DNA from 2 places in the Variovorax sp. DAIF25 genome. Region 2 is predicted to be linked to the other one. Evidence: predicted binding sites of a transcription regulator. Region 2 holds the regulator's gene; the other holds the start of a gene.
The links. Region 2 encodes NrdR, which represses ribonucleotide reductase genes. Its sites were predicted from a motif close to CACNANATNTNGTG; they were not measured.

Region 1: the regulator NrdR is predicted to act here: its motif matches at 3,414-3,427, upstream of R0232_RS05885 (ribonucleoside-diphosphate reductase subunit alpha).

The regions. Positions count from the first base shown of each region.
Region 1 covers NZ_CP136636.1:1,290,116-1,304,650, reverse strand. The annotation lists gene R0232_RS05900 (two-component system sensor histidine kinase NtrB) at 1-952, shown strand, start outside; gene R0232_RS05895 (sigma-54-dependent transcriptional regulator) at 957-2,552, shown strand; gene ampD (1,6-anhydro-N-acetylmuramyl-L-alanine amidase AmpD) at 2,539-3,159, shown strand; gene R0232_RS05885 (ribonucleoside-diphosphate reductase subunit alpha) at 3,510-6,428, shown strand; gene R0232_RS05880 (ribonucleotide-diphosphate reductase subunit beta) at 6,643-7,866, shown strand; gene R0232_RS05875 (histone H1-like DNA-binding protein) at 8,064-8,564, shown strand; gene R0232_RS05870 (carbohydrate kinase family protein) at 8,686-9,591, opposite strand; gene R0232_RS05865 (zinc-ribbon and DUF3426 domain-containing protein) at 9,667-11,232, opposite strand; gene prmA (50S ribosomal protein L11 methyltransferase) at 11,321-12,205, opposite strand; gene accC (acetyl-CoA carboxylase biotin carboxylase subunit) at 12,222-13,571, opposite strand; gene accB (acetyl-CoA carboxylase biotin carboxyl carrier protein) at 13,574-14,026, opposite strand; gene R0232_RS05845 (TlpA family protein disulfide reductase) at 14,127-14,535, opposite strand, start outside.
Region 2 covers NZ_CP136636.1:4,379,192-4,393,726, forward strand. The annotation lists gene R0232_RS20325 (peptidylprolyl isomerase) at 1-71, shown strand, start outside; gene R0232_RS20330 (UDP-2,3-diacylglucosamine diphosphatase) at 91-873, shown strand; gene R0232_RS20335 (zinc-dependent peptidase) at 888-1,694, shown strand; gene R0232_RS20340 (flavin-dependent oxidoreductase) at 1,691-2,986, opposite strand; gene R0232_RS20345 (DUF349 domain-containing protein) at 3,090-5,972, opposite strand; gene R0232_RS20350 (DUF748 domain-containing protein) at 6,204-10,061, opposite strand; gene R0232_RS20355 (lytic transglycosylase domain-containing protein) at 10,662-11,528, shown strand; ZMP/ZTP riboswitch at 11,573-11,707, shown strand; gene glyA (serine hydroxymethyltransferase) at 11,749-12,993, shown strand; gene nrdR (transcriptional regulator NrdR) at 13,018-13,461, shown strand; gene R0232_RS20370 (GspH/FimT family pseudopilin) at 13,498-14,046, opposite strand; gene R0232_RS20375 (type IV pilin protein) at 14,043-14,471, opposite strand; gene R0232_RS20380 (pilus assembly protein) at 14,468-14,535, opposite strand, start outside.

The sequences.
Region 1 (14,535 bases), 3.1 Mb from region 2:
CCAGTTGCGGCTGCCCTTTCCGCTGCATGCCCAGCCGGCCTGGCATGCGCTGGCCGCGCTGGCGCGCCAGACCTATGCGCGCCGCGAATCGCAGTCCGAGGAGATCCCGGTCGCGCAGGCGCGCGGCGCGGCGCGCGAGGTGCGCGTGCGCACCCGCCTCACGCCCTCGAGCGACCAGCGCATGGGCAGCCTGTGCGTGATGTTCCTGCAGGACCTGCGCGAGCTCGAGGCCCGCATCCGCACCGAGAAGCTGGCCGCCATGGGCCGCATGTCGGCCGCGGTCGCGCACGAGATCCGCAACCCGCTGGCCGCCATCACGCAGGCCAGCGCGCTGCTCAACGAGGACCTGACCGACCCCGCGCACCGCAAGCTCACGCACATGGTGCAGCACAACGCGCAGCGCCTGGCGCGCATCGTGGACGACGTGCTCGACGTCTCGCGCGCACGCCAGCAGCGCGTGCTGTCGCTCGGCGAGCAGGTGGTGCTCGACCCCACCGTGCAGGCGCTGACCGAGGAATGGATGCGCCAGACCCAGCGCAAGGGCGTGACCGTGGTGCTCGACGCGCCGGGCGTGGAGGTGCGCTTCGACGTCGAGCACCTGCGCCGCCTGCTGGTGAACCTGCTCGACAACGCGGCGCGCTACGCGAGCCTGCGCGAGGGCGCGATCCAGGTCGTGACCACGCTGCAGCGCGCGGGCAGCCCGGGCCGGCCGACCCTGCAGGTCTGGAGCGACGGCGCACCGCTCGAACCGGCCGTGCAGCGCCACCTGTTCGAACCCTTCTTCTCGTCGGAAAGCCGCTCGAGCGGACTGGGCCTGTTCCTGTGCCGCGAGCTGTGCCGGCGCCACGGCGCGGCCATCGGCTACGAGCGGCGCGCGCTGGCGGGCGAGGCGCCCGAGGGCAACGAATTCTTCGTCGGCTTCGCCGCGAGCGAAAACCGGCTGACACAATAGCGGCGTGAGCAGCTCCCATCCGCCCTCCCAGCGTCCCGCGCAGATCCTCGTCATCGACGACGAACCCGACCTTCGCACGCTCTACGAACTCACGCTGCTGCGCGAAGGCTACCGGGTCGAGGCCGCGGGCAGCGTCTCCGAAGCCTGGCAGCACCTCGAGGCCACGCGCTTCGACGCCGTGATCACCGACATGCGACTGCCTGACGGCCAGGGCATGGAGATCATCCAGCGCATCCAGAAGAACCAGCGCAGCGAGCGCTGCGTGGTGATGACCGCCTATGGCTCGGCCGAGAACGCGGTCGAGGCGCTGAAGGCCGGCGCCTTCGACTACCTCACCAAGCCGGTCGACCTGAAGCAGTTCCGCGCGGTCGTCGCCTCCGCGGTGCAGGCACAGCAGCCGCCACCGGTCGCGCAGGCCGCGGCGCGCCCGGCCAAGGCCGCCGATGCGAGCGACGGCACGTCGGCGCTGGCCGCCGCGGGCAGCGCGGGCGCTTCCGCGCTCGAGCGGCTGGTCGGCGATTCGGAGCCGATGCGGCTCGTGAAGTCGCGCATCGCCAAGGTGGCGCGCGGCATGGCGCCGGTGCTGGTGCGCGGCGAATCGGGCACCGGCAAGGAGCTGGTGGCGCGCGCGGTCCATGCCTGCAGCCAGCGCAGCGACGGCCCCTTCGTCGCGGTGAACTGCGGCGCGATTCCCGAGAACCTGCTCGAGGCCGAATTCTTCGGCGCGCGCAAGGGTTCGTACACCGGCTCGGCGCAGGACCGCGACGGCTACTTCCAGGCCGCGCGCGGCGGCACGCTGTTCCTCGACGAGATCGGCGACCTGCCGCTGGCGATGCAGTCCAAGCTGCTGCGCGCGATCCAGGAACGCAGCGTGCGGCCGATCGGCTCCACGCAGGAAGACGCGGTCGACGTGCGCATCGTGAGCGCCACCCACAAGGACCTGCACAGCGAGGTGCAGGCCGGCCGTTTCCGGCAGGACCTGTTCTACCGGCTCAATGTGATCGAGATCGCGGTGCCCGCGCTGCGCGAACGCCGCGAGGACCTGCCCGCGCTGTGCGTCGCGCTGCTCGCGCGCATCGCGCAGGACGGCGGGCTGCCCGCGCCGCGCCTGTCGGACGCGCTGCTGCGGCAGCTCGCGCAGCATCCGCTGCACGGCAACGTGCGCGAGCTCGAGAACCTGCTGCACCGCGCGGTCGCGCTGTACGACGGCGACGAACTGCAGCTCGACCTGATGGATGGCGCAGGCGGCGGCTGGATGGCGGCCGCGCCCGGGCCTGCCGCGCCGCAGGCCACGAACACCGCGACGACTGCGGCGGCGCTCGCGCAGCCCGAGGCCTTCGACGCGAAGCCCGTCGTGGCCGCACCGCCGCCCGCGCCGCGCCCCGTGGTGCCCACGCCGCTGCCCTCCGACCTGCAGGCCTACCTCGATCAGCAGGAGCGCGAGATCCTCGTGCGCGCGCTGCACGAGAGCGGCTTCAACCGCACGGCGGCCGCCGCGCGTCTGGGCATGAGCCTGCGCCAGATCCGCTATCGCATCGCGCGCCTGGGCATCAACACGCCCAACGGCGACGATGGCGCGAGCAGCCATGTCGACGACTGAAGACGGCCTGCGTGCCGCCACGGGCGATGCGCTCTGGCGCGACGGCTGGTACCGCTTCGCGAAGCCGCTGCCCTCGCCCAACTTCGGACCGCGACCCGCGCCGGCACGCGAGCGCATCGACCTCGTCGTGCTGCACTCGATCAGCCTGCCGCCCGGCGAGTACGGCGGCGACGCGGTGCAACGGCTCTTCACCAACCGGCTCGACTGGGACGCGCATCCTTACTTCGAAAGCATTCGTGGGCTCGAGGTGTCGTCGCATTTCTACGTGCGCCGCAACGGCGAGCTCTGGCAGTTCGTGAGCGGCGACGACCGCGCGTGGCATGCGGGCGTGTCGTCGTGGCGCGGCCGGGACAACTGCAACGACGACTCGATCGGCATCGAGCTCGAGGGCCTCGAGGGCGGGCCGTTCGAGGACGCGCAGTACGAGACGCTCGCGAGCCTCGCGGCGGCGATCGCGCAGCACTATCCGATCGCGCACATCGCGGGCCACGAGCACATCGCACCGGGCCGCAAGCAGGATCCCGGCGCCGGCTTCGACTGGCATCGGCTGCGCGATCATCTCGGCTGGGGTCCACACATGTTTCCCTCGCAGGTGGTGGAGCGCTAATTTTTTCAATCGCTGCACGCCGTGCGATGCCCTGGGCTCGCAGTGCAGCAATCGCTCCATTCGCAAGCGCGATGCGTAGCAACCATGCGCCTTGCAGGCCCAAATCGGCTCGCAAGCCGCATGGAGCGTGGGTTGCGAGAGGATGATCCACTGTTCATGCGGCATGGATGGCCGCGAAGCGCGAAAACAGCTTTCTCCTCCCTCTTGAAGCCTGAAGGAAAACGCTACATCTAGTGGGTTGTACACCCCCCGCACCCTAGATATAGTGTGTCCCGGCCGGCCTCAGAGCCGACGAAGCGGCCCCAGCAGCGCCGCTCATCCAACAAGAATTGCCAACCGAGAGGAAGCGAATGCAAACAGCACTGAATACACCTACCGCCGCGCGTGCCATCCCCTCCACGCCGCCCCAGTCCCCCCGCGACACCGCCGGTTCGCCCACCGGACAGAACCTCGCGCACTACCAGATCATCCGCCGCAACGGCGCCGTGGTCCCGTTCGAGCCGAACAAGATCGCGATCGCGATGATGAAAGCCTTCCTGGCCGTGCATGGCACCCAGGGCGCGGCCTCGGCCAGCGTGCGCGAGACCGTCGACGCGCTGACCCAGGCCGTCGTGAAGGCGCTGGTGCGCTCGCGTCCGGGCGGCGGCACCTTCCACATCGAAGACGTGCAGGACCAGGTCGAACTGGGCCTGATGCGCGGCGGCCACCAGGAAGTGGCGCGTGCCTACGTGCTCTACCGCGAACGCCGCACGCAGGAACGCGCGAAGCAGGGCGAGCAGGATGTGCAGGTAGCGGCCCCCGCGCTGCACGTGCTCGACCGCGGCGAACGCGTCGCGCTCGACCTCGGCGAACTCAAGGGTCTGATCGAGTCGGCCTGCCAGGGCCTGGGCGACAGCATCACGGCCGCGCCGATCGTGGCCGAGACGATGCGCAACCTGTACGACGGCGTGCCGCTCGACGAGGTCTACAAGGCCTCGATCCTCGCGGCCCGCACGCTGATCGAGAAGGATCCCGACTACACCTTCGCCACCGCGCGCCTGCTGCTGCACACGATCTTCAAGGAGATCGTCGGCCGCGAAGTCATGCCGGCCGACCGCGCCACCGCCTACGCCGACTACTTCCCCTCGTTCATCAAGAAGGGCGTCGAGAACGAGCTGCTCGACGAGAAGCTGCTGCAGTACGACCTGCCCCGCCTGGGTGCGGCGCTGAAGGCCGAGCGCGACAACCAGTTCGACTACCTCGGCCTGCAGACCCTGTACGACCGCTACTTCCTGCACGTGCGCAAGAGCCGCATCGAACTGCCGCAGGCCTTCTTCATGCGCGTCTCGATGGGCCTGGCGCTCAACGAGATCGACCGCGAAGCCCGTGCCATCGAGTTCTACGAAGTGCTGTCGTCCTTCGACTTCATGTCGAGCACGCCGACGCTGTTCAACAGCGGCACGCTGCGCTCGCAGCTGTCGAGCTGCTACCTGACCACCGTGCCCGACGACCTCGACGGCATCTACGAGTCGATCAAGGAAAACGCGCTGCTCTCGAAGTTCGCGGGCGGCCTGGGCAACGACTGGACCCGCGTGCGCGCGCTCGGCAGCCACATCAAGGGCACGAACGGCGAATCGCAGGGCGTGGTGCCCTTCCTCAAGGTGGTCAACGACACCGCCGTGGCCGTGAACCAGGGCGGCAAGCGCAAGGGCGCCGTCTGCACGTACCTCGAGACCTGGCACCTCGACATCGAGGAGTTCCTGGAGCTGCGCAAGAACACCGGCGACGACCGCCGCCGCACGCACGACATGAACACCGCCAACTGGATCCCCGACCTGTTCATGCGCCGCGTGATGGAAAAGGGTTCGTGGACGCTGTTCTCGCCCTCGAACGTGCCCGACCTGCACGACCTGTTCGGCGCCGACTTCGAGAAGGCCTACGTCGCCTACGAAGAGAAGGCCGCGCGCGGCGAGATCAAGCCCAGCCGCACCGTGCAGGCCACCGACCTTTGGCGCAAGATGCTCACGATGCTGTTCGAGACCGGCCATCCCTGGATCACGTTCAAGGACGCCTGCAACGTGCGCTCGCCGCAGCAGCACGCCGGCGTGGTGCACTCGTCGAACCTCTGCACCGAGATCACGCTGAACACCAGCGACACCGAAACCGCGGTCTGCAACCTCGGCTCGGTCAACCTGCTGCAGCATCTGAAGGACGGCAAGGTCGACCAGGAGAAGCTCAAGAAGACGATCTCGACCGCGATGCGCATGCTCGACAACGTGATCGACATCAACTACTACGCCGTGAAGAAGGCGCGCGACTCGAACCTGCGCCACCGTCCGGTCGGCCTGGGCCTGATGGGCTTCCAGGACGCGCTGTACGACCTGCGTATTCCTTACGCCTCGCAGGAAGCCGTGCAGTTCGCCGACGAATCGATGGAAGCGATCTGCTACCACGCCTACTGGGCCTCGACCGAGCTGGCGCGCGAGCGCGGCAAGTACTCGAGCTACAAGGGCTCGCTGTGGGACAAGGGCATCCTGCCGATCGACTCGCTCGACCTGCTCGAGAAGGCACGCGGCGGCTACGTCGAGGTCGACCGCTCGTCCACCCTCGACTGGGACGCGCTGCGCGCCAAGATCAAGGCCGACGGCATGCGCAATTCGAACTGCGTGGCCATCGCCCCGACCGCGACCATCTCGAACATCATCGGCGTGGACGCCTCGATCGAGCCCTGCTTCGGCAACCTCTCAGTCAAGTCGAATCTGTCGGGCGAATTCACCGTGATCAACCACTACCTGGTGCGCGACCTCAAGCGCCTGGGCCTGTGGGACGACGTGATGGTGATGGACCTGAAGCACTTCGACGGTTCGCTGCGTCCCATCGACCGCGTGCCGCAGGACGTGAAGGCGCTCTACGCCACCGCGTTCGAAGTCGAGACGACGTGGCTGGTGGAAGCCGCCGCGCGCCGCCAGAAGTGGATCGACCAGGCGCAGTCGCTGAACATCTACATGGCCGGCGCCTCGGGCAAGAAGCTCGACGACACCTACAAGCTCGCATGGCTGCGTGGCCTGAAGACCACCTACTACCTGCGCACGCAGAGCGCGACGCACGCCGAGAAGTCGACGGTGCAGTCGGGCCGCCTCAACGCGGTGTCCTCGGGCAACGACGCACCGTCGGGCATGAGCGCACTCGAGGCAGCGGCCGCCGCGGCGAAGGCACAGATGAGCGCGATCCCCGCGACCGACATCGCCTTCTGCGGCGTCGACGATCCGACCTGCGAAGCCTGCCAGTGATGCACGCAGCGCACCGCGAACACAGCGCGGTGCGCTGCACTACGAAGAGTGAGGTGCATGCGATGTCGTGCGATGACGGAGGCCACTTGAAGGCATTGACCGACATCGCGCGATGCATGCGAGCAACATAACAACCACATAAATGGAGTGCGATGTGAACGAGCACTTTGCAACTCACATCGTTGCTCGGATAATTTGAGCATTGGATTTTTCTATGTTGACCTGGGACGAAGAAGTCAAGCCCTCCTTGCCAAAGGACATGCAACAAGGTTTGCATCACCACTCCTCGACCGGCGCTGCCGCCGGCCGTGCGGTGGATGTGTCGGCTTCATCGATGGCACAACCTTCGCTGCAACCCGTGCAGCAGCCTGCCCGCCAGGCCGCGCCCGCATCCGTCGGCGCCAGCGCTCCGGCTGAAACGCGCCGCGTCAGGGCCGCCGACAAGCGCATCATCAACGGCGAGACCGACGTCAACCAGCTGGTGCCGTTCAAGTACAAGTGGGCGTGGGAAAAGTACCTCGCCACCTGCGCCAACCACTGGATGCCGCAGGAAGTGAACATGACGCGCGACATCGCGCTGTGGAAAGACCCGAACGGCCTGACCGAAGACGAGCGCCGCATCGTCAAGCGCAACCTCGGCTTCTTCGTCACCGCCGACTCGCTGGCCGCCAACAACATCGTGCTGGGCACCTACCGCCACATCACGGCCCCCGAATGCCGCCAGTTCCTGCTGCGCCAGGCCTTCGAGGAAGCGATCCACACGCACGCCTACCAGTACATCGTCGAGTCGCTCGGCCTGGACGAGAGCGAGATCTTCAACGCCTACAACGAGGTGCCGTCGATCCGCGAGAAGGACCAGTTCCTGATTCCGTTCATCGACGCGATCAGCGACCCGAACTTCAAGACCGGCACGCACGAGACCGACCAGACGCTGCTCAAGTCGCTGATCGTGTTCGCCTGCCTGATGGAAGGCCTCTTCTTCTACGTCGGCTTCACGCAGATCCTCGCGCTGGGCCGCCAGAACAAGATGACCGGCGCCGCCGAGCAGTACCAGTACATCCTGCGCGACGAGTCGATGCACTGCAACTTCGGCATCGACCTGATCAACCAGCTCAAGCTCGAGAACCCCGGCCTCTGGACGGCCGAGTTCAAGGCAGAAATCAAGGCGCTGTTTATGCGCGCCGTCGAGCTCGAGTACAAGTACGCCGAAGACACCATGCCCCGTGGCGTGCTCGGCATGAACGCTTCCATGTTCAAGGGCTATCTGCGCTACATCGCCAATCGGCGCGCGCAGCAGATCGGCCTCGAAACGCTTTTCCCGAACGAGGAAAATCCGTTCCCGTGGATGAGCGAGATGATTGACCTGAAGAAAGAGCGCAATTTCTTCGAGACCCGCGTGATCGAATACCAATCGGGTGGTGCGCTCTCCTGGGATTGAATATTTCGATAACAATAAATGAATTCAAGAATTGCCCTTGCCACCGACTGCGCCGAAGAGCGCGGCATGGATGAGGGCTCAGGTGTTCATGGTGCTGGAGCACGGAATCCAACACCATGAATCACTCCAGCGCTACCAACATGCGCGGAGTGCTTCAATAGGTTGATTTTTTCAACTTGATCAAGGAGAAAACAGAAATGGCAACTGCAAAGAAAGCACCGGCTAAGAAAGCCGCAGCGAAGAAGGCTCCGGCCAAGAAGGTCGTAGCGAAGAAGGCTCCGGCCAAGAAGGTCGCCGCCAAGAAGGCTCCGGCCAAGAAGGTCGCTGCCAAGAAGGCTCCGGCCAAGAAGGTCGCTGCCAAGAAGGTAGCCGCGAAGAAGGTCGTCGCGAAGAAGGCTCCGGCGAAGAAGGCAGCTCCGGCGAAGAAGGCCGCAGCGAAGAAGGCACCGGCGAAGAAGGCCGCTGCCAAGAAGGCGCCTGCGAAGAAGGCTGCCGCCAAGAAGGCCCCTGCCAAGAAGGCTGCGGCCAAGAAAGCCGCGAAAAAGCCCGCTGCCAAGCCTGCCGCTGCTGCCAAGAAGCCTGCTGCGAAGAAGGCTGCCAAGGCACCCGCCAAGGCCGCTGCTGCGCCCGCTCCCGCTGCGCAGACGACGCTGAATCCCCAGGCAGCCTGGCCGTTTCCCACGGCCAGCAAGCCCTGAGTTTTCTCGGCAGCCCTGAAAAGGCATCAAGCCCGGCACCGCAAGGTGTCGGGCTTTTTCATTGGGCCAAGACGATCGCGAAACGACCAGGCGGCGGCATCCACCGCCGCGCCATCGCCCGTCAAGCCAGGCCGAGTGCCTGGCGATCGACCTGGTAGTTCTGCGGGCCGCGCTGCGCGATCTTGAGCGCGCCGACCTGGTTGCCGAGTGCCGCGCACTGCGCGAGCGGCCAGCCCTTTTCCAGGCCGAACAGCAGCGCGCCGCGCCATGCGTCGCCGCAGCCCGTGGGCTCGATCACCGCGGTCGGCACCACACCCGGCACGTGCTCGCGTTCGCCGTTCGTCCACACCTCGCAGCCCTCGGCCGCGAGCGTGACCACGAGGCCGCGCACGCGCTGCGAGATCTCCGCCAGGCTCCAGCCCGTGCGCTGCGACAGCATCTTGCCTTCGTAGTCGTTGACCACCACCCAGCTCGCGAGCTCGACGAAATGCTTGAGCGCCTCGCCGTCGAACATCGGCAGGCCCTGGCCCGGATCGAACACGAAGGGAATGCCGGCGGCCGCGAACTGCTCGGCATGCTGCAGCATCGCCTCGCGGCCATCGGGCGCGACGATGCCGAGCCGGATGTCCTCGCGCGCCGCGACCTTCGTGATGTGCGCCTGCTGCATCGCGCCCGGATGGAAGGCCGTGATCTGGTTGTTGTCGGCGTCGTTCATGATCATCGCCTGCGCGGTGAAGGTGTCGTCGAGCTGGCGCACGAACTCCGTGCTGATGCCCAGCGAGCGCATGCGCTCGATGTAGTCGGCGCCATCGCTGCCGAGCGTGGCCATCGGCAGCGCGGTGCCGCCGAGCGCGTTGAGGCTGTAGGCGATGTTGCCAGCGCAGCCGCCGAAATCGCGGCGCAGGCCCGGCACCAGGAACGACACATTGAGGATGTGCAACTGGTCCGGAAGGATCTGGTCGGCGAACCGGCCCTCGAAGGTCATGATGGTGTCGAAGGCGAGGGAACCGCAAATCACTGCTGCCATGGGCTGATCCGTTGAGGTGAGGAAAAGAAAAAAGGAAAGAAGGCGTGGAGGCGAAACCGGCGGCTCGCCCCAGGCCTAGGGATAGAAGGCTTCCACGCGATAGCCAGCGATCGGCGGCAAGGCGTCCGCCTCGGATGCCGTCAGCGTCATCGGCAGCGAAGCCGCGCGTTCGCCGCGCGCCGCGAGCACCACAGGCGCGCCATAGTCCGACGGCGAGAGCACGCGCCGCACCACGGCACGCTCCTGCGTGTCGAGCAGCACCAGCTCGATCGACGGCATCGCGAGCGGCACCGTGGCGTTGCTGCGCAGGTTGAAGCTGAAGCGGTAGTCGTTGCCGCCGCTCTTCTCGCGCGCGAAGGCGGCGCCCTCGATGACGATGTCGCCGATGCGGCGCAGCGGCGCGAGCTCGCAGCCCGTCGCCTGGCACAGCGCGGCCAGTGCGGGGCGCAGCGAAGGCTGGCGCGCGACGATGCCGTCGCGCTCGTGCCGCAGGACCTGCACGGCGAGCAGCAGGCCCGCGAGCACCGCGAGCGCGATCAGCCCGCGGCGCGTGCCGATGCGCTGCCAGAGGGACTTCGGCCGATCGTCGCTCTCGTCGTCGTCCGCCTCGTCGGTGAAGCGGTGCGCCGCGCGATCCTCGGTCTCGTCCGCCGCGTCGAGCACGGAGGCGAAGGGCAGCAGCGCGGGGTCTTCGCTCTTCGCTCGCCCTTCTGGTTCGTCGCGTTCGTCGCGCGCCTTGGTGCTGGCGGCGATCTTGGCCGACCTGGCGCGCGCTCTGCGCAGCGCCTTCTGCATCTGCAGCTGGTCCTTGTCGTCACCCGCCTCGGGCGCATCGGCGTCGTCGCGCTCGAGCTCGGTGTCCTCGTCGCCGTCTTCGTCGGAGCCGGAACGGCGCAGCGTTGCGAAGCCCGCGGGCTTGCCACTCGCCGGCGCCGCGACCGCATCGGATCGACGCGTCCACACCGCGGGCAGTGGCGGCACCGGTGCGGGCGGCGGCGATGGCGGCGCGGCGAGGTTGAGGTCGATGTCGGGAAACGGCGGCAGCGAACTCGGCGGCGGCCGCCATGGCGGCTCGCGCGCCTCGAGGTCGGACCAGGGCTCGTCGGCGACGATGCCGTGCGCGGGCAGCGTGAAGTCCGCGCTGTCGCGCACCTCCGGGGACTGCGGTGGCGCGGGTGGTGGCGACGGCTCGGGCTGCACCGGCGGCGGATCTTCGTTGACCTCGTCGTCGAGGAAGTCGGACTCCTCGACCTGCGGCGGAGCCGGTGCGAAGGAAGGCGGCGCCGACAGGCCGTCGAATCCGCCGGCCGGCTCTTGCGGCGGCGCTGCGCCTTCGTCGGCACGCGCATCGAATCCGAAGCCGGTGTCGATGGAAGGGGCCGCGGGCGCTGGCGGCGTCGAAGCCTCGGGTTCAACGGGCTCCGCGCTCGGCGCGACTGCCGGCACCGATGGCACCGGTTCCTGCGGCGGTGCGACACCACCCGGTCGAGCCACCCCATCGGGCGTCTCGTGCAGATCGAGCGTCGCATCGAACACATGGCTGCAGCGACCGCAACGCACCCACCCGTCCGAGATCCGGAGCTGGTCGCGCACCACCTTGAAGGTGGTGGCGCAGGCGGGGCAACGCGTGACGAGGCTCATGAGGGGGCGATTGTAGGGTTGGGCCCTCGGCGCGACGTGATGCCGGCAGCGCCGTTTGCGCCGGGCCGCGGCCCCGGCGCGAACGCGTTCAGCGGCGTGCCGTCATGAGGATCCAGCCGTCCTCGCTGTCGCTGACTTCGAGCGCCACGTAGGGCGCGTACGCTTCCTTCAGCTCGTCGGCCTGGCGCTCGAGGATGCCGGCGAGCACCAGCGAGCCGCCGGGCGCCACGCGCTCGCACAGCAGCGGCGCGAGCACCTTGAGCGGGGTCGCGAGGATGTTCGCGAGCACCGTGCCGTACTGGCCCTGCGCCGCCTCGGGCAGGCCCGTGTGGAGCGTCACGCCGTTGGCCTCGGCATTGAGGCGCGTCGAGCTCACGGCCGCCTCGTCGATGTCGACCGCGTCGATCTCGCTCGCACCGTACTTCGCGGCACCGATGGCCAGGATGCCGGAGCCGCAACCGTAGTCGAGCACGCGCTGGCCCGCGAGCGCGCCGCGGGTCGCGATCCAGCGCAGGCACATGCGCGTGGTGGGATGGGTGCCGGTGCCGAAAGCCAGGCCCGGATCGAGCCGGATCACCTGCGTGGCCTGCGCCGGCGCCTCGTGCCAGCTCGGCACGATCCAGAACTCGGGCGTGATCTCGACCGGCGCGAACTGCGACTGCGTGAGCCGTACCCAGTCCTGGTCCTGCAGCTCGGCGATGCCCAGCAGCGTGCAGCCTTCGAAGAAATCCTGCAGCGCGAGCACCGAGCCCGCGTCGCGCGCGAGCTCCTCGGTGGCGAACAGCGCGATCACGCGCGAGCGCTGCCAACCCTCCTTGGGCGGCGGCATGCCGGGCTCGCCGAACAACGCCTGCTCGGCATCGGTCTGCGCGTCGGCGTCCTCGACCGAGATGCTCAGTGCGTCGAGCGCATCGAGCGCGTCGCCGAGGGACTCGATGCGCTCCTCGGGGGCCAGCAGGCGAAGTTCGAACATGGCGGGCAGGGACGGCTCAGCGCTTGTGCGCGGCCAGCCACTCTTCGAGGTAGTGGATGTTGGTGCCGCCGGCCATGAACTTGGCGTCGACCATCAGCTCGCGGTGCAGCGGGATGTTGGTCTGGATGCCTTCGATCACGGTCTCGTTGAGCGCGGTGCGCATGCGCGCCATGGCCTGCTCGCGGGTGTCGCCGAAGACGATGATCTTGCCGATCATCGAGTCGTAGTTCGGCGGCACGAAGTAGTTGGTGTACGCATGCGAGTCCACGCGCACGCCTGGGCCGCCCGGCGGATGCCACATCGTGATGCGGCCCGGCGACGGCGTGAACTTCCACGCGTCCTCGGCGTTGATGCGGCACTCGATCGCGTGGCCGTGCATCTGGATCTGGCGCTGCGTGAACGGCAGCTTCTCGCCGGCCGCCACCATGATCTGCGTCTTGACGATGTCGATGCCGGTCGTGAGCTCGGTCACCGGATGCTCCACCTGCACGCGGGTGTTCATCTCGATGAAATAGAACTCGCCGTTCTCGTAGAGGAACTCGAAGGTGCCGGCACCGCGGTAGCCGATCTTCTTGCAGGCCGCCGCGCAGCGCTCGCCGATCTTCTCGATCAGCTTGCGCGGAATGCCCGGCGCGGGCGATTCCTCGATCACCTTCTGGTGGCGGCGCTGCATCGAGCAGTCGCGCTCGCCGAGGTAGACCGCGTTGCGGTGCTTGTCGGCCAGCACCTGGATCTCGACGTGGCGCGGGTTCTGGAGGAACTTCTCCATGTAGACCGAGGGATTGTTGAAGGCCGCCGCGGCCTCCGCCTTGGTCATCTGGATCGCGTTGATCAGCGCGGCCTCGGTATGGACCACGCGCATGCCGCGGCCACCGCCGCCGCCCGCGGCCTTGATGATCACCGGGTAACCGATGGCGCGCGCGATGCGCTTGTTGGCCGTCGCGTCGTCGGAAAGCTCGCCGTCGGAACCGGGCACGCAGGGCACGCCGGCCTTGATCATGGACTGCTTGGCCGAGACCTTGTCGCCCATCGTGCGGATGTTGTCGGGCGTCGGCCCGATGAACTGGAAGCCGCTCTGCTCGACGCGCTCGGCGAAATTGGCGTTCTCGCTCAGGAAGCCGTAGCCGGGGTGGATCGCCTCGGCATCGGTCACTTCGGCCGCCGAGATGATGGCCGGCATGTTGAGGTAGCTCAGCGACGAGGGAGCCGGGCCGATGCAGACGGCTTCCTCGGCCAGCTTGACGTACTTGGCCTCGCGGTCGGCCTCGGAATAGACCATCACGGCCTTGATGCCGAGCTCGCTGCACGCGCGCTGGATGCGCAAAGCGATCTCGCCGCGGTTGGCGACCAGGATCTTCTTGAACATGGTCACTCGATGATGAACAGCGGCTGGCCGTATTCGACCGCCTGACCGTTTTCTCCGAGGATCTGGGTGACGGTGCCGGCCTTGTCGGCCTCGATTTCGTTGAGGATCTTCATCGCCTCGATGATGCAGAGCGTGTCGCCCTCGTTGACCTTGCTGCCGACCTCGACGAAGGCCGGAGCGCCCGGGCTGGCCGAGCGGTAGAAGGTGCCCACCATCGGGGACTTCACCGGATGGCCGGCCGGAGCGGCCTCGGCCACGGGTGCGGCAGGTGCCGCTGCGCCGGCGGGAGCTGCTGCCACGGCGGGCGGTGCCGCCAAGGTCTGCACGTACTGAACGGGGGCTGCGCCGCCGCCCTTGACGATGCGGACCTTGCCTTCGGTTTCAGTGATTTCCAGTTCGGAAATATTCGATTCGGACACCAGATCGATCAGTGTCTTGAGTTTGCGCAGATCCATGGGACTCCAGTGCCGGGTTTTCCGGTTATTAGGATACAACTAGGCCGAACATCGTTGATTGTCGGCTTTCGGCGGTTAACGCCGACCTGTGTATCTAATTCTAACTGTGAACGAGTTCACGTCGCCAACCCTCCAGGTCGGCCTCTTCGAGCTTGCCCATTTTACGGGCCGCCACCGAACCGTCGGCATTGAGCACCAGCGTGAACGGCAGGCCGCCGCCGGTGTTGCCGAGATTCTTGACCAGTTCCGTGCCCTGCAGGCCGGCCAATCCGGTCGGATAGGTGACCGGCGTGCGCTGCAGGAACTTGCGCACGGCGCTCGGCTGATCGATCGCTAAGCCGACGACTTGCCAGCCGTTGGCACCATGATCACGGAAGAAGCGATCGATCATCGGCATTTCTTCGACGCACGGCGGGCACCAGGTGGCCCAGAAGTTGAGCAGCACCGGCTTGCCGCGCAGGCTGGTCATGGCGAGTTCGCCGCCCTCGGGCCGCTCGAAGCGCTGGGCC
Region 2 (14,535 bases):
GCAAGGGCTTCCATGACGACGTGCCGCTCGAGGACGTCGTGATCGAGAAGGCCGTCGTCGTCGGCGAATGACGGCACGGCCGACGGCGGCATGAACACGGCAGCCACGCCTCCCGCGGCCTTCGCGGAACTGGTGGCGCCTGCCGCATGGCGCACCGTCGACCTGATCTCCGACCTGCACCTGCAGGCCGGCGAGCCCGCCACCTTCGAGGCCTGGCGCGGCTATCTCGAGACCACGCCGGCCGACGCGCTGGTGATCCTCGGCGACCTGTTCGAGGTCTGGGTCGGCGACGACGCAGCCGCCGAGCCGGGCTTCGAGGCCCAGTGCGCCGAGCTGCTGCGCCGCACGGCCGCGCGGCTGCCGGTGTTCTTCATGCACGGCAACCGCGACTTCCTCGTCGGCGCCGAGCTCGCCACCCGAAGTGGCCTCACGCTGCTCGACGATCCCACGGTGCTGGTGCTGCACGGCGAACGCTGGCTGTTGAGCCATGGCGACGCGCTGTGCCTGGACGACACCGACTACCTGCGCTTTCGCGCCCAGGTGCGCACGCCCGAATGGCAGTCGGCCTTTCTCGCGCGCCCGCTCGCCGAGCGCCGCGCCCTGGCACGTGCGATGCGCGTGCAGAGCGAGGATCGCAAACGCGATCCCTCGGTGGTCTGGGCCGATGTCGATGCCGATGCCGCGCGCGACTGGCTCGCGCGTGCCGATGCACGCACGCTGATCCACGGCCACACGCACCGTCCCGCCGACCACGACCTCGGCGGCGGCCTGCGCCGCCTCGTGCTCAGCGACTGGGATGCCGCCGCGCATCCGCCGCGTGCGCAGCTGCTGTGCCTGTCTCCGGCGGGCGCCCAGCGCGTCGATCTGCGCTAGGGATTGCCGACGCAATGCTCGACTGGCTGCGCCGCCTGCGCCATCCGCGCGCCCTGCCCCCGATTCCCGAAGCCGCCTGGCAGGCCACGCTCGCGCGCTATGCCTTCCTGGCCGAGCGCCCGGTCGCCGACGTCGAGCGGCTGCGCGCGCTCACGGCGCAGTTCCTGCGCGACAAGCAGTTCCATGGCGCCCAGGGCTTCGTCATCACCGACGAGGTCGCGCTCGCGATCGCGGCGCAGGCCGTGCTGCCGGTGCTGCACCTGCGCGGCGGCCTGGTCTGGTACGACGATTTCGTCGGCATCGTGGTGCATCCCTCCGAGGTGGTCGCCCAGCGCAAGGTGGTCGACGAGGCCTCGGTGGTCCACGAGTACGAGGAAGTGGTGGCCGGCGAAGCCATGGACCACGGCCCGGTGATGCTGAGCTGGCAGGACGTGCTGGCCAGCGGCGTCACCAGCGAGGGCGGCTACAACGTCGTGATCCACGAATTCGCCCACAAGATCGACATGCGCGGTGGCGATGCCGATGGCTGCCCGCCGCTGCCACCGGGCTTCGCGGGCAGCCGCACTGTGCGCGAGGCCCGCGCGGCCTGGCTCGGTGTGCTGCAGCCCGCCTACGAGGCCTTCCGCGAGCAGACCATCATGGCCGAGCGCTTCGGCGCCGAGCCGCCCTGGCTCGACGACTATGGCGCGACCTCGATCGGCGAATTCTTCGCGGTGGCCTGCGAGGCCTACTTCGTGAACCGCGCGAACTTCGGGCGCGATTTTCCGGGCGTGCTCGAGCTGTTCGACCGCTTCTTCGGCCCGTCGCCGAGCAGAAGCTAGACGGCGACCCGCGCGCCCGGCGCGATCGTCGACGGCGCCGCGTTGAGGGTCTCGATCGCGAAGCCGGCCGCGGCCTTGTAGCGCGCCATGTAGGCCTCGCGCTCGGCCGCCGGAATGACCTGCTCGATGTCGTCGAACACGCCGCCACAGCGCTCGTCGACCAGGCCCAGCAGGCCGAACGGACCGGCACCGCGGTTGCGCAGCACCAGCGCCGAGATGTCGGCGCACAGGCGCTCGTCGTAGGCGCGCAGCGCCGCCGGCGTCACGCCGTGCGAGAGCATGGAAGCGCCGAGCACGCGCGCATCGACGATGGCCTGGCTCGCGCCGTTGGAACCCACCGGGTACATCACGTGCGCGGCATCGCCGAGCAGCGCGACATGGCCGTCGACCCAGGTCGGCACCGGGTCGCGATCGATCATCGGGTATTCGAAGACCTCCTTCGCGCCGCGCAGCATCGAGGGCACGTCGAGCCAGCCGAAGTCCCAGCCCTCGAAGTGATGGGCGAAGTCGTTCAGCTCGACGCGCCGGTTCCAGTCGCCCTGCGTCCAGCCCTCGGCGTTGTCGACCGTGATCTCGGCGATCCAGTTGATGGTGGCCAGGCCCGTGGCGGGATCGGGCGGCGAGATCGGATAGAGCACCACGCGGTGCCGCAGCGAGCCGACGCCGACGAAGGACGCGCCGCTGCGCACCGGCACGCCCGGCGTGGTGCCGCGCCACATGATGGCGCCGCCCCACTGGATCGGCGGCTGCTGCGGATGCATCTGCGCGCGCACGGCCGAATGCAGGCCGTCGGCCGCGATCAGCAGCCGGCCCTCGACCTCGCTGCGCTGGCCGTCGCGCGACTCGATCAGCGCGATAACTCCGTGCGCGCCGTTGCGATAGCCCGCGACCCGCTGGCCGAGCTGGATGGCATCGGGCCCGAGCCGCTCGAGCGCCGTGCGGTACAGCAGCATCTGCAGCTCGCCGCGATGCAGCGAGTACTGCGGCCAGCGGTAGCCCGCGCGCAGGCCGCGCGGCTCGGCATAGACCTCGTTGCCGTTGCGCCCGACCAGCGCCCACTCGCGCGCCTGGATGCCGATGCGGTCGAGCACGTCGTTGCCGATGCCGAGTTCGTGCAGCTCGCGCACCGCGTTGGGCTGCAGGTTGATGCCCACACCCAGCGGTTGCAGCGCGGGCACCGCCTCGAACACGCGGCAGGGCACGCCGATCTGGTGCAGGGTCAGCGCGAGCGAAAGGCCGCCGATGCCGCCGCCGGCGATCAATACGGGGGAAACGTCGGGTGTGGAGGCCATGCGGCGATCGTCGGAAGTCGGAAAAAGGAGGGGCCGCACGAGGCGGCCCGAGGAATGCCGGGCTCGCCACGGGCCCCAAGGCCCGCGGCGGCGCGCCGGTCTCCTACTTGCGCAACAGCGCCTTCAGCGCGTTCTGCAGGCGCCGCGCGCTGGTCGCGTCGTGCGCCGCCGCCAGCACCTTGCCCGCGTCCTGGCCCCAGGTCTGGGCCGGCGCCGGATCGCCGCGCTTGGTCAGCAGCTTGAGCTGCAGCGCACGACGCGCCTCGAGCTGCTCGGCGGGCGTGGGCACCTCGGCGGCCATTTCGAGGCGCAGCAGCGCTTCGGCGGCCTCGTCGGCCCGCGCGGCCGGCGACGCACCGATCGCCTGCGACCAGCTGCTGCGCACCGCCGGCGTGACCGCGCGGCCGAGCTCCTGCACGCTCGGCAGGCGTGCGGCATCGCGCTGCTCCCAGGCGCCGAGCACCTGGGTCAGGGCTTCGCCATGCGCCTGGGCCGCCAGCTTGCGCAGCGCCATGTCGGCACGCTCGAGCGCCTCGCGCTGGGCGCGGAAGGCGGTGTCGCCCAGGCGAGGACCGCGGTCCTCGCGCGGCGGGTAGTCGCCGAAGCGGCCGCCCGGTGCGCCACGGTCGCCACCGCGATCGCCGCGGCCATCGGGACGCGGGCCGCCGCGGTCGCCGCCCGGACGGCCAGGGCCGCCGGGACCACCGGGACCGCGCCGGTCGCCGAAGCGGCCGCCGCCACGGGTCGCGGGTGCTGCGGGTTCGGACTTGCGGTTGCCCGGACGGTCGTCGCCGCGCACGGCCACCACCGGACGGGGCGCCGGCTTGGGCGGCGCGGCCGGTGCCGGGGGTTCGGCAGCGGCGGCTTCGCCGGCATCGTGCGCCGCGCTGTCGGCGCGCGCCGAGGCGTCGGCACCGTCGGCCGGTGCCACGAGATCGGGCGTGGCGGCGGATTCATGGGCCGGCACGGCCGCGGGCGAAGCCTCGGCATCGCTGGGCGATGGCGCCTGCTCGGCACTCTCGCCGAACTCGGCGGCGGCCTGGTCGGGTCCCGACACCTCGGTCGCACCGACCGAAGGGCCGTCGCCCGATGCAGCCCGCTGCGGGGCCGGGGCTGGCGCCGGTGCCGGCGGCGGCACCTCGCCGCGCAGCGCGCCTTCGAGCTGGGCGATGGCAGCGCGGATCTTCTGCGCGTCGCCGCTGGCATTGGCCGCGTCGAGCGCCTTCGAGGCATTGAGCACGTGGCGGTCGCGGTCGCTCATCGCGGCGGACGCCTTCTCGCGTTCGGCCGACTTGCGGTTGAAGGCTTCGTCGATGGGCGCGCGGAAGGCGTCCCAGAGCTTCTGTTCCTGGCGGCGGTCGAGCGGCACGCCCTGTGCCTCGGCCTGCCAGCGCTGCTGCAGCGCCTTGACGGCATCGATGCGCAGCACGGGCTGGGCGCCCAGCTCGGCGGCCTCGGCGATCATGGCCTGGCGGCGTTCGATGCTGGCCTTCTGCGCGGTCTCGAACGGCGCGCGGGCGGCACCGAAGGCTTCGTTCCACTGCGGCTGCAGTTCGGCGAACACCTTCTCGCCCACGTGGCCGGCATCGCGCCAGCGATCGGCGAACTGGTGCAGCGCGCGGTTGTGCGCCTTCAGGTCGGTGGCGCCCGCATGCTCGGCGGCCCAGGCCTTGACCTCCTCGATCAGGGCCACGCGCAGCGCGCGGTGTTCGGCCGCGTCGGCACGCACCTTCTCGAGCCAGGCCTCGACCACCTTGTGGGCCTCGTTGCAGGCCTCGTCGAAACGCTTCCACAGCGCGTGGTTCGGCACGCCGCCCTGGTCGGCCTGCTTCCACTGGTCGCGCAGCGCGCGCAGGGTTTCCTGCATCTTGCGGCCGCCCAGCGCCTGGCCTTCGGGGCGCTTGAGCAGGCCCTCGGCCTTGGCCACGAGGTCTTCACGGACCTTGTCGGCGCTCCAGCGCTGCCAGCCTTCGAGTTCGCCGGCCGCCACCAGCGCGGCATGCACGCGCGCCTCGAGCGGGGCCTCGACCAGCTTGCCGTGTTCCTTCAGCACCGCCCGCAGCGCGGCGGCGGCGCCGGCGCTGGCCTTGCCATGGCCCTCGGCGGTTTCCTGTTCGAGCTTGGCCAGCGCGGCCTGCACGGCGTCCTGCGCAGCGGCGCGCACCGCGGGATCGACCTTGGGTGCCGGCGGACGCGCGGGTGCCGCGGCCTTGGGCGCGACGGCCTCGCCGCGCGCGGCACGCAGTTCGTCGGCCCAGACGGGCACCGGCGGCAGCGGCGCGGCGGCATCGGCGGCGGCGGCAATGGCCTGCGCCAGCGCGCTGTGGAAGGCGTCGGACACGACGAGCAGTTGCGCCTTCGACGACTCGAGCTGCGGCGCGAACTTGGCGTCGAGGCTGGTCCAGTTGGCGTCGGCGACGATGTCGGCGGCCTGTTGCTGCCAGTGGGTGACGTCGGTGCGCAGCGATTCCTCGGCGACCTGGGCGTCCTGCCAGCCCTTGGTGGACAGCACCTCGAAGCGCTGCGCCAGCAGCACGGCAGCCTCGCGGTGGACCTGGGCGCGGTGCTGCAGGTCCTCGATGCCCTTGATGCGCTCGGCCAGCCGCACCTTGAAGCCGGCCAGCGGCTCGCGCGACAGCGGCGCACCGGCCTTGGCGGCATCGCGCTGCCAGGCGAGCGCGTCGGCGATGTTGAGCTTGGACTGGCCCAGCAGCCCCTCGGCCTTCTGGGCCCATTCGGCGGCGATGGCCTCCTGCCCCTTGGCGCGCTTGAGCTCGTCGAGTTTCTCGCGCAGCAGGCGGGCGGCACCCTTGTCGCGGCCGCTCAATTCCTTGAAGACTTCCTGCATCTGCTCGGGTGCCGGGTTGCTCGCGAGCCAGTCGCGGATGCGCGAGGCACGCTCGCCCGAGGTCGGCGCGGTGAAGGCGCCGCCGGTCAGCGAATCGAGGGCCTGAAGGTCGTGTGGCTTGGAAGAATTAGAGGTCACGTGCGCGAGATCGTTGTCTGAAGAGAGAAAGCGAAGGCGCCGGCAGAGGCCGGCGCAGACCGCCATTTTGACCCACTTGCCGCGCGCCGTCGAAATCCACCTTGCGGCGCGGCCCGGCGATGCGGCGAAACGACGCCTGGATCGGTCGCGCCGCAGGGGGAAACGTTGCCTGCATATATAGCAGTGCACCGTGAAAAACCAAGGGGCGCCGCGCGGCGCCCCTCTCGGTGCTCAGCGCATCGCGAGCTTGAGCTCGGCGCCCGGCTTCCAGTCGTCGCCGCTGGCCGTGGTGCGCACCGCGCCGAGGAACAGGCGCTCGCTCGTGAGCTTCTGCGACAGCAGGTAGTCGCGCACGGCGGCGCCGCGCGCCACCGCCAGCTGGCGCATCGACTCCTCGTCGACCGGCACGCTCGCGAGCAGCAGGTTCTCCATCTCCTTGAGCGGCAGGTCCTTGGCCAGGCCGACCATGTTGCGCGGCTTGGTGATGTCGGCGCGCTTGTAGACGGCGGTCAGCAGCTCGGGGTACTCGGCGTCGGTGACCGGCGGCACGTCGGTGCCGGCCTGGCCGCCGCGCACCACGGCACGGCGCTTCTCGGCCAGGGTCATCTGGCGCAGGCGCTGGCGCTGGTAGGCATCGCGCTCCTTCTCGAGGCTGGCGGTGCCGATCACGGTCATCTCGAGCGTCGGCCGCTCGGCCAGCGCCTTCACGACCTTGTCGAGGCTTTCCTTCGACGAGGCGCTCAGCTCCGAGCTGCCGGGCTCGAAGGTGATGGTGCTCGACTCGCTGCTGCCGCCGCCGCCCAGGCCGCCGGTCAGCAGGCTGAACGGCGCGGTCACGGCCTTCACGATCAGGTTGACCACCGCCTTGAAGATCAGCGGCCCGATGCTGAACTGCGGGTCGTTGAGCGAGCCGCGCAGCGGCAGGTCGACGTCGATCACGCCGTTGCGGTCGGCCAGCAGCGCCACCGCGAGCTTGACCGGCAGGCTGTTGGGCGCGCCGGCGACCTCCTCGCCGAACTGCAGCTGGTTGAGCACCAGCTTGTTGGTGGCGGTGAGCTGGCCGTCGGGCGCGATCTTGTAGTTGACGTCCATGCTCATCTTGCCGCGCTCGATACCGTGGCCGGCGTAGCGCACCGAGTACGGCGACAGCGGCGCGAGGTCCAGGTCGCGCATCTTCGCGGTGATGTCGAGCTCGAGCGGCTTGGCCAGCGGATTGAGCTTGCCGGTGATCTCGAGCGCCGCGGTCTGCTGCGCCTTGCCGCGCAACTCGAGCTCGGCCAGCGCCGGCCGGCCGCCCTGCCCGTTCGGCGGATTCGACGAGAAGGAACTGAGCTTGCCGGTCAGCTCGCTGAGGTCGGCCGAGTAGTTGGGCTTGACGAACAGGTCGGTGAAGTCGATCTTGCCGTTGACCAGGCTCATCGGGCCGAAGTTGATGACCGGCGCCGGGCCGCCGGCGGCCGGCGCGGCCTGGGCCACCGCGGGGGGGGCGGAGGCCGGCTTGGCCGGTTCGGAGGCGCCGCCGACCATCAGCTCGGCCGGCACCGGCGCGCCGCCCGCGGGCCGCTCCGGTCCGCGCGTGGTGGTGGTCGTGCCGCCCAGGCTGCGGCGCGAACGGGTTTCGACGGCCGCGGCCGTGGCCGCGTTGGCCTCGGCCTCGCCCTTCTTGGTCAGGCTCAGCAGGTTGAGCTGGCCGTTCGGATCGACGATCACGCGGGCGAAGAAGTCGGTCAGCGTGGTCTCGCGCACGTCGACGGTGGGCGCCGCATTGGGCGCCAGGCCCACCTGCAGGCCGCGCAGGCTCAGCGTCTTCCAGCTCAGCAACTGGTTGTTGTTGCGGTCGAAGCCCGGCGACTGGGTCAGCGACACGCTGTTGGCGCGGAAGTCGTCGAGCGCGGTGTCGCCCGCCAGCTTGACGGTCATGCCCGCCGGGGCGGTCGCGTAGTCCACGCTGCCGCGGTAGCTGACGAAGGCCCGGCGGATGTCGACGTTGAGCGCGTCGGCGTAGTAGGCCTTGAAGGCATGGGCCGGGAACGAGGCCACCTCGAGCCGGCCTTCGGCGGCCAGCGGCTTGAGCACGATGTGGCCCTTGTAGTCGAAGCGGCCCGGATCGGCGCGGCGGCCCGAGCCGATGCGGCCCGACACCTGCAGCGGCGACTTGGTGGCGGTCTCGGGCGCGAGCTTCTCGGCATTGAGCTTGAAGGCCGTGATCTCGACCGCGACCGGCGTGGCGCTGGCCTTGTCGGCATACGAGAGGCTGCCGTTGTCGACCGCGAACGTGCCGACGGTCAGCGCCCAGGGCTTGGTGTTGGCGCCCGGCGGTGCCGATTCGGGGCCGCTGCCGGCCGGCTTGGGCGCGGCCACCTTGGCCTCGGCTTCGGGCTTGCCGCCCGCAGCGGCCGGCGTCTTGAGCCAGCGCTCGAACATCCAGCGCTTCTCGCTGTCGCGCTCGATGCTGACCTTGGGATTGGTGGCGGTGAACGAGCCCACGGCCAGCGTGTGCTTCGCCATGTCGACCTCGGTATCGCGCAGCTCGAAGCGGCCGACGCTCGCGAGCGCGGTCTTGGCCTGGGTCAGCGCCAGGTTGTCGGCCGCCACCCGCCTGGCCTTGAAGCGCAGGTCCGGCGGTGCCCAGGCGACGTCGATTTCGCCGCTGAGCTTGCCGTCGAGCGTGGGTTCCAGGCTGTGGGCCAGGTAGGGCGCGGCCAGCGAGAGCGGCAGCGCGTCGACCTCGGTCTGCACGTCGGCCGCCTTGTCGGTGCCGCTGCCCTTGAACTTGAGCGTGGCGCCGCCGACCGCGGTGCTGCCGCTGAACTGGGCCGGCTTCTCCATCGGCCAGGTGAGGGCCGTGACGTCGATGCCGAGCTCGGTGACGTCGATTGCCGCGCCGGGCTGCACGGTCTCGTCGCGCCAGCCGATGCGCCCGCCGCTGAGGGCGACCTTGTCGACCTGGACCTTGAGCGTGGGCTTCGGTGCCGCCACGCCCGCTGCGCCGCTCGCGGCACTGGCGGGCGGTGCCGGCGGCTTGGCCGCGACCACCTTCTCGGTCTGGCCCGTGGCCGGATCGCGCGCCATCAGGTTGAGCTGGCCCGAGGCATCGCGCGCCACCACCAGTTGCGGGCTCGCCAGCGCGACCTCGCTGAGATGGAACACCGATTCGAGCGGCCGCACGTCGGCCAGCGCGAGCTTGAGCGAGTCGAAGGCCAGCAGGTCGCGCCCGCGCGCATCGGCCAGCTTGGCGCCGTGCGCCTCGACCGTGCCGGTGACCTTGAGGCCGACCGTGGTGGCCTGCTGGAAGTCGATCTTGAGGTCGGCGTCGAGGCTGCCGGCCTGCAGCTGCACCGGCAGGCCGCCCGGGATGTAGCCCAGGTACGGCGCGAGGTCGAGCCCCTTGAACTGCACGTGGGCGTCGGTCTTGCGGCTGGCGGCGAAGGGCGTGGTCAGCGCGGCCGAGTCGAACTTGCTGCCGTTGAGCGCGAAGGCCAGCTTGGGCTCGGTGTTGACCTCGCGCTGCGAGGCCAGGTTGCTGAGGAACGGCACCTTGAGCACGAAGTCGCGCAGCTCATGGCGGCGCTTGACGGTCTGGTCGTCGAAGTCGACCGCGCCCTCGGTGATCGCGATGTTGTAGATGGCGAAGCGCGCGGGCTCGGCCTTGGGGTCGGGCGGCGGGCCGGAGGCCAGCTTGGCCAGGATGTCGTCGATGTCGTACTTGCCGTCGGCCTGGTGGGTCAGCAGGATGGCCGGCGCTTCCACCGTCACCGCGTCGATCACGGGCGCGAGCCGGAACAACGACTGCAGCTCGGCATCGGCATAGATGCGCCGCACGGCGACCTGGGTGTTCTTGCCGTCGGCGGTGGCGATGCGCAGGTTGTTGAGCGTGAGCTCGAGGGTCCAGGGCTTGAAGCCGATGCGCTCCACCGTGACCTGGCGGCCCAGCTTCTCGCTCGCGATCTTCTGCAGCTGGCTCTTGGCGATCGGCGGCACCGCCAGCCAGGCCAGGACCCAAAGGCCCAGAAGCACGAGCAGTGCAACGATCCCGCGTCGCACCCATTTGTTCTTTCTCAAGCTCTGTATCGAGGCGGCAGCATTCATTCGCGCGAGTGTGCCCCAAACAGGTGGCAAGCCAGAAACAAGAAAGCCCGGCAACGCGACGAATGTCATGTCACCGGGCTTGATGGCGGGCATACACCCATTGCCATCGTTTCGCTCGACCGGAAGTCAATGGTTCCTGTCGTGCTGGCAGCAAGAGATTGCCGCCGTGGATCCTCCGCCGTTCGAGCCCGCGGCTTGCACCGTGACTGCCTGGCTTCGGAAAGCACCTGAAAACCTCAGGCCTGTTCAGCTTAGGCGCCCCTTCCCGGCTTTTCAAACCCGATTTCTCAAGGGATTTCCCTTAAGAAGGATGCGGTCCCGGACACGGATTTGAAACATTTGTTCGACACTTTTAAGAATTAAGACTGAATTCCTTATGCTTGACCGGGTATTTAGCAACGATAGAATCCCGCCTGCTCCGATCGCCCGACGCGACGGAACCACCCTGTATCCGCTGCCGACTCCCCCCGGCTTGATCAGACGGCCGCGCACCTTATCCCCCTGAGCGCGGAATCTGATTGGTACCAATCCAAGCGCCGCTGCCTCCATCCCATCGCCCTTCCCGGCGCTGCGACAGGTGCCGCACAGAAAGGAAGAGCGATGAACAAGGCGTTTGATGCCACGGCCCGCGGGCTGAGGACCTTCGTGTCCGATGTGGCAGACGGCTTTTTTGAAATCACGCACAACGGTTTCGCCCTGCTGGGCCTGGCCATCGTGTTCGCGGTCCTCGCCCTCGTGGCGCGGCCCGACCTGCGCCATCAAGGCGAGGAACAGCTCATGGGCTGGCTGCAGTCGCGCAAACCCGCGCCCGAAGCCACCGACCTCGAGCCGACCGCGATCGAGCGCACGACGGCCGCGAGCCCCGGCGACCTGCCCAAGCAGCAGGCCGCCGTGGCTTACTGGCTCAGCAAGAAGTACCGCGTCGCGGCCGAGCCGCTGAGCGTGCTCGTGGCCGAGGCCTACAACATCGGCAAGCACACCAAGCTCGATCCGACGCTGATCCTCGCGATCATGGCGGTCGAGTCCAGCTTCAACCCGTTCGCGCAGAGCCAGGTCGGCGCGCAGGGCCTGATGCAGGTCATGACTCGCGTGCACGGCGACAAGTACGAGCCGGCCGGCGGCACGCTGACCGCCTTCGACCCCGTGACCAACATGCGGGTCGGCGTGAAGGTGCTGCAGGAATGCATCGCCCGCGCCGGTTCGCTCGAAGGCGGCCTGCGCTACTACGTGGGCGCGGCCAACCTCGAGGACGACGGCGGCTATGCCGGCAAGGTGATGGCCGAGCGCGAGCGCCTGCTGCAGGTGGCCAGCGGCCGCGCGCCCTCGCCGTTCGCGCCGACGCCGCCGGTGCTGCGTCCGCAGCCGCTGCCCCTGCCGGTGGTGGCCCCGGCCAAGCCCGACGAGGCGACCGAGCCGGCCAACGGCCCCACGCCGCCCAAGGTGGCGCTGCTGTCGGCCGTGTCCTGAATCTCCTTTCGCCCGCCGCCGGGCCGGTCCGATCCGCTACACTCGACCGGGTACGCGACTGGCGATAGGCGCGGTGCCGACAAGGCACCCGCGCTGACGTGGACTACCACTGGGAAGCGTACCGCCTGCGACGTCGCTCCAGACGCGCAGGCGATCAGCCGTTCGCCTGGGCAGCCCTTGTTTGGTTGAAGAACAAGGACCTCGTCTTCAAAGGACTGCCATGTACCAACGCAACATCCTGGTCGAACAGACCGATCCCGAAATCTGGGCTGCCATCCAGGCCGAAAACGCGCGCCAGGAACACCACATCGAGCTGATCGCGAGCGAGAACTACGCCTCGCCGGCCGTCATGGCCGCGCAGGGCTCGCAGCTCACCAACAAGTACGCCGAGGGCTACCCGGGCAAACGCTACTACGGCGGCTGCGAGCACGTCGACGTGGCCGAGCAGTTGGCCATCGACCGCGTGAAGCAGATCTTCGGCGCCGAAGCGGCCAACGTGCAGCCCCATTGCGGCGCGTCGGCCAACGAGGCCGTGCTGCTGGCCTTCCTGAAGCCCGGCGACACCATCATGGGCATGAGCCTGGCCGAAGGCGGCCACCTGACCCACGGCATGCCGCTCAACATGAGCGGCAAGTGGTTCAACGTGGTGAGCTACGGCCTGGACGCCAACGAAGCCATCGACTACGACGCGATGGAACGCAAGGCGCACGAGCACCAGCCCAAGCTGATCATCGCGGGCGCCTCGGCCTACTCGCTGCGCATCGATTTCGAGCGCTTCGCCAAGGTGGCCAAGGACGTCGGCGCGATCTTCATGGTCGACATCGCCCACTACGCCGGCCTGGTGGCCGCGGGCGTCTACCCGAACCCGGTGCCGCACGCCGACATCGTGACCTCGACCACCCACAAGAGCCTGCGCGGCCCGCGCGGCGGCATCATCCTGATGAAGTCGCAGCACGAGAAGGCGATCAACAGCGCGATCTTCCCGGGCCTGCAAGGCGGCCCGCTGATGCACGTGATCGCCGCCAAGGCGGTGGCCTTCAAGGAAGCGCTGTCGCCCGAGTTCAAGGCCTACCAGCAACAGGTGGTCAAGAATGCCCAGATCGTGGCCGAAACGCTCACGCAGCGCGGCCTGCGCATCGTGAGCGGACGCACCGAAAGCCACGTGATGCTGGTCGACCTGCGCGCCAAGGGCATCACCGGCAAGGAAGCCGAGGCCGTGCTGGGCAGCGCCCACATGACCATCAACAAGAACGCGATCCCCAACGACCCCGAGAAGCCGATGGTGACCAGCGGCGTGCGTGTCGGCACGCCGGCCATGACCACGCGCGGCTTCAAGGACGAAGAGGCCCGCATCACCGCGAACCTGATCGCCGACGTGCTCGAGAACCCGCGCGATGCCGCGAACATCGACGCCGTGCGCGCCAAGGTCCACGCGCTGACCAGCCGCTTCCCGGTCTACCGCTGACCCCGAAGAAGAAGCCCTGACCGCATGAAATGCCCTTTTTGCGGTCATCTCGAAACGCAGGTCGTCGAGACCCGCGTTTCGGAAGACGCCGACTTCGTGCGCAGGCGCCGCCAGTGCGGTGCCTGCGACAAGCGCTTCACCACCTACGAGCGCCCCGACGTCAACTTCCCGGTCGTCGTGAAGAAGGATGGCAGCCGCGCCGACTTCGACTCGACCAAGGTCCGCGCCTCGATGATGCTGGCGCTGCGCAAGCGGCCGGTGAGCATCGAGCAGATCGACAACGCGCTGCTGCGCATCGAACAGAAGCTGCTCGCCAGCGGCCTGCGCGAAATCGAGTCGACCAAGGTCGGCGAACTCGTGATGCGCGAACTCAAGAAGCTCGACAAGGTGGCCTACGTGCGCTTCGCCTCGGTCTATCGCAGCTTCGAGGACGTGGACGAGTTCCGTCAGTTGCTGCGCGACATTTGAGCCGCGGCGTGTCAACGCCGGGCCGAGGGACGGCCGCTACCCGCCGCCCTGCCCGCACACACCCGTTCCGCATTCCCCCGCCCGGTCGGGGTTGCAACTGCGGGCCCGCCCCGACGCCGAGAGGACGATGGCCGCGCGCCGCCCCGTCTCGGCCCTGAACGCGAGGCAGCCCGCGCCGAAGCCCGCATGGCGCACCCGCCGCGAGAAGCCGTTGCCGTCGTAGTGCACCCCTTGCGCCAACCCGCCGCCCAGTTCCCGGTCGACCGCGATGCCCGGCGGCAGCCCGTCGAAGCGACGCAGCACGCGCGGTGCGTGGTCGCCACCGGCATCGGCCACCACCACCCAGCCCGCATCCCAGCCCGCGCCGCCTTCGGCCAGCACGCTGACCGGCTCGCCCCGTCGGATCGCCTCGATCCGCGCCATCCCGAGCGCTGCCACGAAGGCCTGCGATGCGGCTGCCAGCCTCTGATGGAGCAGCAGCGCGCGAAAACCCGGCACGCCGACGGCGGCCAGGATGGCGACGATGGCGATCACGGTGAGCAGCTCGATCAGCGTGAGCCCGCGCGAGCGTCCCGCGCGCTTCATTGCCAGCACCGCGCACGCTGCGCGCCATCGCAGCCGCGGCCGCCCGTGCTGTCCAGCCACAGGTTGCCGACCGGCGGGTCCGAGAAGCCGGGCTTGAGCCGCGCCGAGAGCCGCAGGCAGTCGTCGAGGCTGCGCTGGCCGTCGCAGTGCTCGCTGCGCACGAGGTACTTGCCGCCCTGCCCGCTCTCGGCGGAATCGCCTTCGTAGCGCCGGTAGTGGCCATCGACGGTGAAGTGGCGCTCCTGCTGCTGCATCTGCGCGAGCAGCGCCGACCGCGCCTCGGCGCGCCAGCCCCGGTGCACCGCATCGACGTAGGAGGGAAAGGCGATGGCCGCGAGGATGGCGACGATCGCGAGCGCGATCAGCACTTCGACCAGGCTCCATCCGAGGGCCGCGCCCGCTCGATGGCCGTGGCGGGAGATCATGGCCGTGTCCTTTGCGGGTCCGGCACCTGGCGCCAGTTGAGACGGCCGGCGCGGCGCGACACCG